Linked DNA regions of Neorhizobium galegae. The protein of the gene in region 2 binds, or shares a complex with, the protein of the main gene of each other region. Links are inferred from orthologs where the notes say so. Each region holds a gene or a part of one and is shown on either strand. Other genes may lie near its edges. The genes, in order: eno, LZK81_RS08390 and pnp.

Region 1 (3,050 bases), 280 kb from region 2 along the record:
CGTTCATGCCGGTTGCCAGCATGTGCCCGTGGTCGCGATAGGCGGTGATAACCTGGTCACCGTCCTGCTGCGCCATCTGCATGCCGACGACGACCGCTTCCTGGCCGATATAGAGATGACAGAACCCGCCGATGAAGCCCATGCCGTAGAGCTGGCCGGCCTTCTCCTCGAAACGGCGTATCAGGAGCATCTCACGATAGGCGTGAAGATCCTGATCCTTGCCGAAATCCGGCGTATTCTTGCCCGTAAACTCCTTGGCGGAGGATTTCGAGGCAGATTTGATTGCAGACTTTGCCGCTGGTTTGCGGCCGGATACAGACGCGGTCTTGGTCGGCGCCATTCATCCCTCCCTTTGAGTTCTGCGTTGAGAGCGAGATTGCGCCCTGACGTGTATCGCCAGATTCCCACTCTGGTTTCGGGGCGTACCATAGGCAAGAAAGGCTGCCCCAGCAATGCCATAAATGCATGGCTCACATTCCGCGCAACCTACTGAAAAGGTTACAGAAATGTAAAATTAACCGAAATCAGGTTAATTTAGAAGTAGTTGTTGAAGATGACGATTTCGTCGCCCCGGGAAATATTCAGCTGATAGCGGGCGATCTCGTCCAGCATGTCCTTGTCGAGCGAGCCGTCGCTCATCAGCTGAACCTGCCGCTCCAGCGTCTCGCGCCGAGCGGTCAACTTTGCGAGCTCGCCTGCACGCGCCTGCCGCTGACGTTCGAATTCCTCCGTGGCGATCAGGCCGAGATCACCGTGGATGGAATGATAGCCGAAATAGGAAAGAAACGCGACTGTGATGGCTGGAAGGGCAAAACGGCCGAATCTTCTTTTCTTATGATGCTTTGTCCACATGCCGCTCTAACGCCTTGCCACGCTTACGGGATCTCAAATCGGATCCGAAACAGAGCTTCAAATTCGCAGAACTTGCTTAAGCAATCGTTGACCAGAATCATGACGCGAAAAAGCCCGCGCTTTTGACGCGGGCTTTCATTGGAAATGTCGGATTGAAAAGCCTCAGGCTTTCAGGATGCCGCGGCCGGCATAAACGGCCTGCGGACCCAGCATCTCCTCGATGCGGATGAGCTGGTTGTACTTGGCAAGCCGGTCGGAACGCGACAGCGAGCCGGTCTTGATCTGTCCGCAATTGGTGGCCACGGCGAGATCGGCGATCGTCGAGTCTTCGGTTTCGCCCGAGCGGTGCGACATGACGGCGGTGTAGGCCGCCTTGTGGGCAGTCTCGACGGCATCGAGCGTTTCCGACAGCGAGCCGATCTGGTTGACCTTGACGAGGATGGAGTTGGCGACACCCATCTTTATGCCGTCGCGCAGGCGCGCCGAATTGGTGACGAACAGGTCGTCGCCGACGAGCTGGCACTTGGCGCCGATCTTGTCGGTCAGGTACTTCCAGCCGGCCCAATCGTCTTCCGCCATGCCGTCTTCGATCGAAATGATCGGGTACTTGGCTGCAAGCTCGGCCAGGTAATCGGCCATGGCTTCCGGCTCGAGCGTACGGCCCTCGCCTTCCATTTCGTACTTGCCGTTCTTGAAGAATTCAGTCGAGGCGCAATCGAGCGCCAGGCAGACGTCGTCGCCAGGCGTGTAACCGGCCTTCTCGACCGATTTCATGATGAAGTCGAGGGCTTCCGACGCGCTCTTCAGGCCCGGTGCGAAACCGCCTTCGTCGCCGACATTGGTATTGTGGCCCTGGGCCGCCAGTTCCTTCCTGAGGACGTGGAAGATCTCCGAGCCCATGCGCACGGCGTCCTTCAGCGTATCGGCGCCGACCGGCATGACCATGAATTCCTGGAAGTCGATCGGGTTGTCGGCATGGGCGCCGCCGTTGATGATGTTCATCATCGGGACCGGCAGGACATGCGCGTTCGGACCGCCGACATACCGGTAGAGCGGCAGGCCGGACGTTTCGGCGGCAGCCTTGGCGACGGCGAGCGAGACGCCGAGGATGGCATTGGCGCCGAGGCGCGACTTGTTCGGCGTGCCATCGAGCGCGATCATCGTCTTGTCGATATGGATCTGGCTTTCGGCATCAAAACCGCCGATCGCATCGAAGATCTCGGTGTTGACGGCTTCGACCGCCTTTTCGACGCCCTTGCCGTGATAGCGCTTGCCGCCGTCGCGGAGTTCGACGGCTTCGTGAGCGCCGGTGGAGGCGCCCGACGGAACGGCCGCACGGCCCATCGAACCGTCTTCCAGATAGACATCCACCTCTACGGTCGGATTGCCGCGGCTGTCGAGAATTTCGCGAGCGATGATATCGGTGATGGCGGTCAAGGGTCTCTCCCTGGGTTTGGACTTGACGTCACGAGGTCACTGAAAATGTCTCATAATCAATGACACGAAAATTACAATCGAAGCAGTTTGCGCGCTTTTTGTGGGCGGGCTCAAGCCGCCTTGGCAACGGCATCGAGCGCGAGCAGCTTTTCGAGCAGCCGCGGCATGTCCTTCAGATGCACCATGTTGGGGCCGTCCGAGGGCGCGTTGTCCGGATCCTCGTGCGTTTCGATGAACAGGCCCGCTATGCCGACGGCGACCGCTGCCCGCGCGAGGACCGGCACCATGGTGCGGTCTCCTCCGGTGGAGCCTCCCTGCCCGCCAGGCTGCTGTACGGAATGCGTCGCATCGAAGATCACCGGCGCGCCCATGGACGCCATGATCGGCAGCGAACGCATGTCGGAGACCAGCGTGTTGTAGCCGAAGGAGGCGCCGCGCTCGCACAGCAGAACGTTCGGGTTGCCGCTCTGGGTGATTTTGGCGAGCACGTTCTTCATGTCCCAAGGTGCCAGGAACTGGCCCTTCTTGACGTTGATGACGCGGCCGGTCTTGGCGGCGGCGACAAGCAGATCCGTCTGGCGGGACAGAAAAGCCGGGATCTGCAGGATGTCCACCGTCTTTGCGACGACAGCGCATTGTTCTTCCGTATGAATGTCGGTCAGAACCGGAAAGCCGAATTCCTGCTTCAGGTCTGCGAAGATTTCCATGGACTCTTCGAGCCCGATGCCGCGCTTGCCGGAAATCGACGTGCGGTTGGCCTT
Region 2 (3,695 bases):
AACTTGGCTTTTCCCTTGCTATTGTGACAGATAAACCATACAACGCCCATGAGGGTTAAAGTGTTGACGGGATAGTCTGCCGATAGGCTGGCCAGCCTCTTCAGGACCTGGCGCCGAAGACCGACAGTCATCCGCCGTCGCTACACTTTTTCCTGATACACGATCCAACCGGCGGTGGCCGGAATAATACCGGGTGGCGTGCCACCCACCGCTCATGCGGAGCACATTCATCGGGCCCATGCGGGCCTATGGTATCGTCATTCTCGTTTGGTTTTTGATGTCGCGGCACAATTTTCAAAACCTGGAGAGACCGAGGGAGCAATGCTCCCCGTCATCTTTCCGGCTGCCGTCACAACCGCGCCTGACGGGAACATCTTTATCCGGCGCAACGACCGCATTGCATGACGGGCCTGTCCTCGTGGCAGGCTTTTCTGCATTCTCCCGGCGGCGCCGAGGAGCAGAATTTCAATGGCAGACAAAATGCTTATCGACGCGTCTCACGAAGAGGAGACGCGCGTAGTCGTCGTTCGCGGTAACCGGATCGAGGAGTTCGATTTCGAATCGCAGCATAAGAAACAGATACGCGGCAATATCTATCTGGCGAAGGTGACGAGGGTCGAACCCTCACTGCAGGCCGCTTTCGTCGACTACGGCGGGAACCGTCACGGCTTCCTCGCCTTTGCCGAAATCCATCCCGACTATTATCAGATCCCGCTTGCCGACCGTCAGGCGCTGATGCAGCAGGAAGCCGAGGATCAGCGCAAGATCGCCGAGGCGGAAGCTGCCGATCCGGTGGTCGACCTTGCCCACCAGGAACAGCCGGATATCGGCATTTCCATCCCTGCCCCCACCGCCGAGCCCGCAAGCGAAGCCGGCGCGGAAGCAGCCGAAACAGGCCCGGTCGAGGCTGTCGCTGGCGAGGAGACGGAAAAGCCGAAAGCCAAGCCGCGCCGCAGCCGCGCCCGCAAGAAGCCGGCAGAAGAAGCAGCGGCTCTCGAAGCCGGCGCATCCGAAGGCGAGGGCGTTCCCTCCTCCGAGAACAATGACGACGACGGTTCGACGCCCGGCGAAATGGCCGCGATGGTCGAAACCGATTCGATCTCGGAAGACGTCGATGCCCGCCGTGGCGGCCGCAACGACGATTTCGATGACGACGACGATGACGACCACGGCGAGAAGGAAGTGATCGAATCGGTCGGCGCCGAAGACGCCATGGAAGAAGTTCCGGAGCGCGTCGTGCGCAAGCCGCGCAAGCAGTACCGTATCCAGGAAGTCATCAAGCGCCGCCAGATCCTGCTCGTGCAGGTCGCCAAGGAAGAGCGCGGCAACAAGGGTGCGGCTCTCACCACCTATCTTTCGCTCGCCGGCCGTTATTCGGTGCTGATGCCGAACACCGCTCGTGGCGGCGGCATTTCCCGCAAGATCACCCAGCCGCAGGACCGCAAGCGCCTGAAGGAAATCGCCCGCGAGCTCGACGTGCCGCAGGGCATGGGCGTCATCCTGCGCACAGCCGGTGCGAACCGCACCCGCGTCGAGGTCAAGCGCGACTTCGAATACCTGATGCGCCTTTGGGAAAACGTCCGCACGCTGACACTGAGCTCGACCGCCCCTACCCTCGTCTACGAGGAAGGCTCGCTGATCAAGCGCTCGATCCGCGACCTCTACAACAAGGACATTTCCGAGATCATCGTCTCCGGCGAAGAAGGCTATCGTGAAGCGAAAGACTTCATGAAGATGCTGATGCCGAGCCATGCCAAGGTGGTCCAGCCCTATCGCGATCTGCATCCGATCTTCGCCCGCTCCGGCATCGAGGCGCAGCTCGACCGCATGCTGCAGCCGCAGGTGACGCTGAAGTCCGGCGGCTACCTGATCATGAACCAGACGGAAGCGCTCGTCGCCATCGACGTCAACTCCGGCCGCTCGACCCGCGAGCACTCGATCGAGGAAACCGCGCTCCAGACCAATCTGGAAGCGGCGGAAGAAGTCGCCCGTCAGCTTCGTCTGCGCGACCTTGCCGGCCTGATCGTCATCGACTTCATCGACATGGAAGAAAAGCGCAACAACCGCGCCGTCGAGAAGAAGCTGAAGGATTGCCTGAAGAACGACCGGGCCCGCATCCAGGTCGGCCGCATCTCGCATTTCGGCCTGCTTGAAATGTCGCGCCAGCGCATCCGCGCTTCGGTTCTCGAATCGACAACGCAGATCTGCACCCATTGCGGCGGCACCGGTCACGTGCGGTCGCAGTCGTCGGTCGCCCTGCATGTGCTGCGCGGCGTCGAGGAGTACCTGCTCAAGAACACCACGCACGACATCACCGTGCGCACGACGCCGGAAATCGCGCTCTATCTCCTCAACCACAAGCGCGCCAGCATCGTCGATTACGAGAACCGCTTCGGCGTCTCGATCTTCATCGAATCGGACGTCAGCATCGGCTCCAGCCATTTCGCGATCGATCGTGGCGAGCCGGTCGAAAACCCGGTCAAGATCGAAAGCCTGATGCAGTTCGCGGCCATCCCCGTCGAAGAGGACGATGACGACATCGTCATCGAGGCCGACGAGGAGGAGGAAGAAGAAGAAGAGACCGCCGCAGCGGCGGCGCAGCCGGCAGTTGCCAATGCCGAGCGCGCTCAGCAGCAGGGCGACGACCCGAACGGCCGCAAGCGCAAGCGCCGCCGGCGTCGTCGCAACCGCGGCGGAGAAAAGGGTGGAGATGCCCAGACCGCACAGGGCGGCAATGACGACATGGCCGATGGCGACGAGGACGGCGACGAAGGCGAGGACGATGTTTCCGAAGCCGGCGAAGCATCCGACGCAACGGTTGCCGCCGATTCGGACTCGGAAGAAAACCGCCGCAAGCGCCGCCGCCGCGGCAAGCGCGGTGGTCGTCGCAATCGCAACGGTGAGGACGGCCAGGAGCTGAGCGCTTCGGATGACGGCGACGCGGCCGACGAAGACGCATCCAGCGAAGACGTCGCGGCAGTGCCGGCGGCGGCCTTAGCGGAAGCCTCCGAAGAGGCCGCCGTCGAGGCTGTGCCGGCTCCCGCCGAGGCGGAAGCAGCACCTGGCGGCAAGCCAGAAGCCAAGCCGCGCCGTTCGCGTCGTGGCAAGGCGGCGACTGCGGCCGACATACCGGCTGCGGAAGAGGCGGCTGTGGTTGTTCCGGCTCCGGTGGAAACCGTCGTCGAGCAGGTCGAAGCGGCACTCGGCCAAGAGCCGCAGGCTCCCGAAGCCGCTCCGGTTGAAGCCACTCCTGCCGAAGAAGCTCCCGTCGCAGAGGCCAAGCAGGCCGATAGCGGCGAAGCAAAACCGGCACGGGCCAACCGCGCATCGAACATCTCCTCCTCCGTCGAGGCAGTGGTGAAGAGTTCCGATCCCGTGGCAGCGCCCGAGACCGAAGGCGATACGTCGAAGCCGAAGAAAGCCGGCTGGTGGCAGCGCCGCGGCTTCTTCTGAGCCTAACGAGAACCGACGAAACGGCCGCGCAAAACGCGGCCGTTTTTATTTTTGCCCTGCCCTGAGCCTCAGAAACTGGATCAACCGCCTGTCGAAGCGATTCCGAAAACGCGGATAGCCTGTTGAAATCAGACTCCATTCCGGCATCGGGTCCGCCATCCGACTAGGCGTCATACGCAGTTGTGAACTGGCGGAAACCGCCTGGACATGATTTTGAGGTTTTTTGGAAAGCCCGACTGGCT
Region 3 (3,075 bases), 1.5 Mb from region 2 along the record:
AGTTCGATGCCAAGCTTCAGGAGCGTGTTGCGAAGCGGCTGGATGCCGTCTTCCTTACCGCCGGCCACAATGATCACGCCGCCTGTTCTGACGCGCTCCAGAGCCTCGGCCACGCGGTTCTCGTTCTCGCCGCGATGCTTGCCGCAAAGCACCAGCCCAAAGTCATAACTGTCACCCTCGGCCTCGGGAAAGGCGCCTTCGCTCAAGGCGCGGAACAGAGGCCGAAACGACTGTACTGCGGTGATCTCGGCTGCAAACCCCTCGGGCAAGGCGTTGCCCGCCTCGGCGCCCAGGAAGAGCACACGCTCGCCTTCGCCGGGCATGGGAACCGCCTCGGTATCGAAGGGGTGGAACAGGGTTTTCAGGGCGTCTCGGCTCATGGCTAGTCTCGTGGGTTCGGTCTCGTAACAGCAGATAAACAAAAGGCGCGGAAGAGCTTCCGCGCCTCGATGTCTCGGAAGAAGAAGGCCTTATTCGGCGGCTTCGCCTTCAGCCTTCTTGAGTTCCTGGCCGGTGGCCTGGTCGACGACCTTCATCGACAGGCGAACCTTGCCGCGCTCGTCGAAGCCCATCAGCTTGACCCAGACCTTGTCGCCTTCCTTGACGACGTCCTGGGTCTTGGCAACACGCTCGGAAGCGAGCTGCGAGATGTGCACGAGGCCGTCGCGGGCGCCGAAGAAGTTCACGAAAGCACCGAAGTCGGCGGTCTTGACGACCGTGCCTTCATAGATAGCGCCAACTTCCGGCTCGGCAACGATCGAGTGGATCCACTTGCGGGCCGCTTCGATTTCCTTGCCGGAAGACGAAGCGATCTTGACGGTGCCGTCGTCCTCGATGTTGATCTTGGCGCCGGTCTTTTCGACGATTTCGCGGATGACCTTGCCGCCCGAACCGATGACTTCGCGGATCTTGTCGACCGGGATGTTCATCACTTCGATGCGCGGTGCGAATTCGCCGAGCTGGCCGCGGCTCTCGGTGATGGCATTGGCCATTTCGCCGAGGATGTGCTTGCGACCGCCCTGTGCCTGACCGAGCGCGACCTTCATGATCTCTTCGGTGATGCCGGCGATCTTGATGTCCATCTGCAGCGAGGTGATGCCGTCGGCAGTACCCGCGACCTTGAAGTCCATGTCGCCGAGGTGGTCTTCGTCGCCGAGGATGTCGGAGAGAACTGCGAAGCGTTCACCCTCGAGGATGAGGCCCATGGCGATGCCGGCAACCGGCTTGGCCAGCGGAACGCCGGCGTCCATCAGTGCGAGCGAGGTGCCGCAGACGGTCGCCATCGAAGACGAGCCGTTGGACTCGGTGATTTCGGAAACGACGCGCAGCGTGTAGGGGAACTGCTCGACGGTCGGCAGCATCGGGCGGATGGCGCGCCATGCGAGCTTGCCATGGCCGATTTCGCGGCGGCCCGGGGAGCCCATGCGGCCAGTTTCACCGACCGAGTAGGGAGGGAAGTTGTAATGGAGGAGGAAGCGCTCCTTGTACATGCCCGTCAGGCTGTCGACGTACTGCTCGTCTTCGCCGGTGCCGAGCGTGGCGACAACGATCGCCTGGGTCTCGCCGCGGGTGAAGAGGGCCGAACCGTGGGTGCGCGGCAGGATGCCGACTTCCGAGACGATCGGACGAACGGTTTCAAGGTCGCGGCCGTCGATGCGGCTCTTGGTGTCGAGGATGTTCCAGCGAACGATCTTGGCCTGCAGGTGCTTGAAGACGGCGCCGATGACTTCAGCATTGTACTTCGGCTCGACGCCTTCCGGGAAGAAGTGAGCCTTGACCTTCGCCTTGACGGCGTCGACGGCTGCGTAACGGTCAGCCTTCTGGGTGATCTTGTAGCCTTCGCGAAGCTCGGCTTCGAAATGCTTCAGCATTTCGGCTTCGAGCTCGGAATGGTCTTCCGGTTCGAATTCGCGGGGTTCCTTGGCGGCGACTTCAGCGAGCTTGATGATCGCGTCGATGACCGGCTGGAAACCGCGGTGGCCGAACATGACGGCGCCGAGCATGATGTCTTCGTTGAGTTCCTTGGCTTCGGATTCAACCATCAGGACGGCATCGCCCGTACCGGCGACAATGAGGTCGAGGGTGGACTCGTCCATCTCGTCGAGATGCGGGTTCAGAACGTATTCGCCGTTGATGTAACCGACGCGAGCGCCGCCGACCGGGCCCATGAAGGGAACGCCGGAGAGCGTCAGCGCTGCGGAAGCCGCGACCATCGACAAAACGTCCGGATCGTTCTCAAGGTCGTGCTGCACGACGGTAACGACGACCTGGGTGTCGTTCTTGTAGCCTTCCGGGAAGAGCGGGCGGATCGGGCGGTCGATCAGGCGGGAAACCAGCGTTTCCTTTTCCGACGGGCGGCCTTCGCGCTTGAAATAGCCGCCCGGGATCTTGCCGGCGGCATAGGTCTTTTCCTGGTAGTTGACGGTGAGCGGGAAGAAATCCTGGCCAGGCTTCGGAGCCTTGGCGGAAACGACGGTCGCGAGAACGACGGTCTCGCCGTAGGTCGCGAGAACCGCGCCGTCAGCCTGACGGGCGATCTTGCCCGTTTCCAGTCTCAGCGGGCGGCCTGCCCATTCGATTTCGACGGAATGTGTATTGAACATATGTCTTGTCCTTCAATGCGGGAGCACACGCATCGCCGATATGGGGCGCAGCGCACAGTCGACCGCAATCAATGTGACACATCATGGGCAAGACAACGGGAGGCTTTGCATCACCGGCATCCTGGAAAAGGAGCCGCGGCTAAAGCCCCGAGGGCTTTGGCCGAAAGCATCCGGCAATCCTGCCCCATGACAGGTCAACGGTTTGTTTGGCAGATCCGGCCCATCCGGGTCTGCGGGCAGTCACCACGCGAACTAGGGCGTAGCGCAAACATTTCATCGGACCTTGGCCCGAATAAAGAACCGGCAGGCGCCCCAAGAACGCCCACCGGAAATTTTTAGCGGCGAATACCCAGAGCAGCAATGATCTTGCTGTAACGGGCCTCGTCCTTCTTCTTGAGATAATCAAGAAGCGAGCGACGGGTGGAAACCATGGTCAGAAGACCACGACGCGAGTGGTTGTCCTTCTTGTGAT

The links.
Region 1: the proteins of LZK81_RS08390 (region 2) and eno are in contact, whole or in part, in a solved structure (PDB 2FYM), measured with the Escherichia coli proteins. The link is inferred for Neorhizobium galegae from one-to-one orthologs.
Region 3: the proteins of LZK81_RS08390 (region 2) and pnp are in contact, whole or in part, in a cryo-EM structure (PDB 9QH0), measured with the Escherichia coli proteins. The link is inferred for Neorhizobium galegae from one-to-one orthologs.

Annotation. Positions count from the first base shown.
Region 1 is NZ_CP090095.1:1,955,536-1,958,585, reverse strand. What follows is about bases 153-3,050. They hold eno (phosphopyruvate hydratase), read right to left. Parts: upstream 2,290-3,050; coding sequence 1,015-2,289; downstream 153-1,014. Other genes in these bases: kdsA (3-deoxy-8-phosphooctulonate synthase), read right to left, coding at 2,400-3,050; LZK81_RS09835 (FtsB family cell division protein), read right to left, coding at 535-852; pdhA (pyruvate dehydrogenase (acetyl-transferring) E1 component subunit alpha), read right to left, coding at 153-340. In the rest of the region: more of pdhA, read right to left, coding at 1-152. UniProt on the Escherichia coli protein: Catalyzes the reversible conversion of 2-phosphoglycerate (2-PG) into phosphoenolpyruvate (PEP). It is essential for the degradation of carbohydrates via glycolysis.
Region 2 is NZ_CP090095.1:1,673,682-1,677,376, reverse strand. The notes cover bases 111-3,653. They hold LZK81_RS08390 (Rne/Rng family ribonuclease), read left to right. Parts: upstream 111-468; coding sequence 469-3,453; downstream 3,454-3,653. UniProt on the Escherichia coli protein: Endoribonuclease that plays a central role in RNA processing and decay. Required for the maturation of 5S and 16S rRNAs and the majority of tRNAs. Also involved in the degradation of most mRNAs.
Region 3 is NZ_CP090095.1:202,431-205,505, reverse strand. The notes cover bases 38-2,960. They hold pnp (polyribonucleotide nucleotidyltransferase), read right to left. Parts: upstream 2,604-2,960; coding sequence 471-2,603; downstream 38-470. Other genes in these bases: rpsO (30S ribosomal protein S15), read right to left, coding at 2,939-2,960; LZK81_RS00940 (class I SAM-dependent methyltransferase), read right to left, coding at 38-380. In the rest of the region: more of LZK81_RS00940, read right to left, coding at 1-37; more of rpsO, read right to left, coding at 2,961-3,075. UniProt on the Escherichia coli protein: Involved in mRNA degradation. Catalyzes the phosphorolysis of single-stranded polyribonucleotides processively in the 3'- to 5'-direction. Also involved, along with RNase II, in tRNA processing.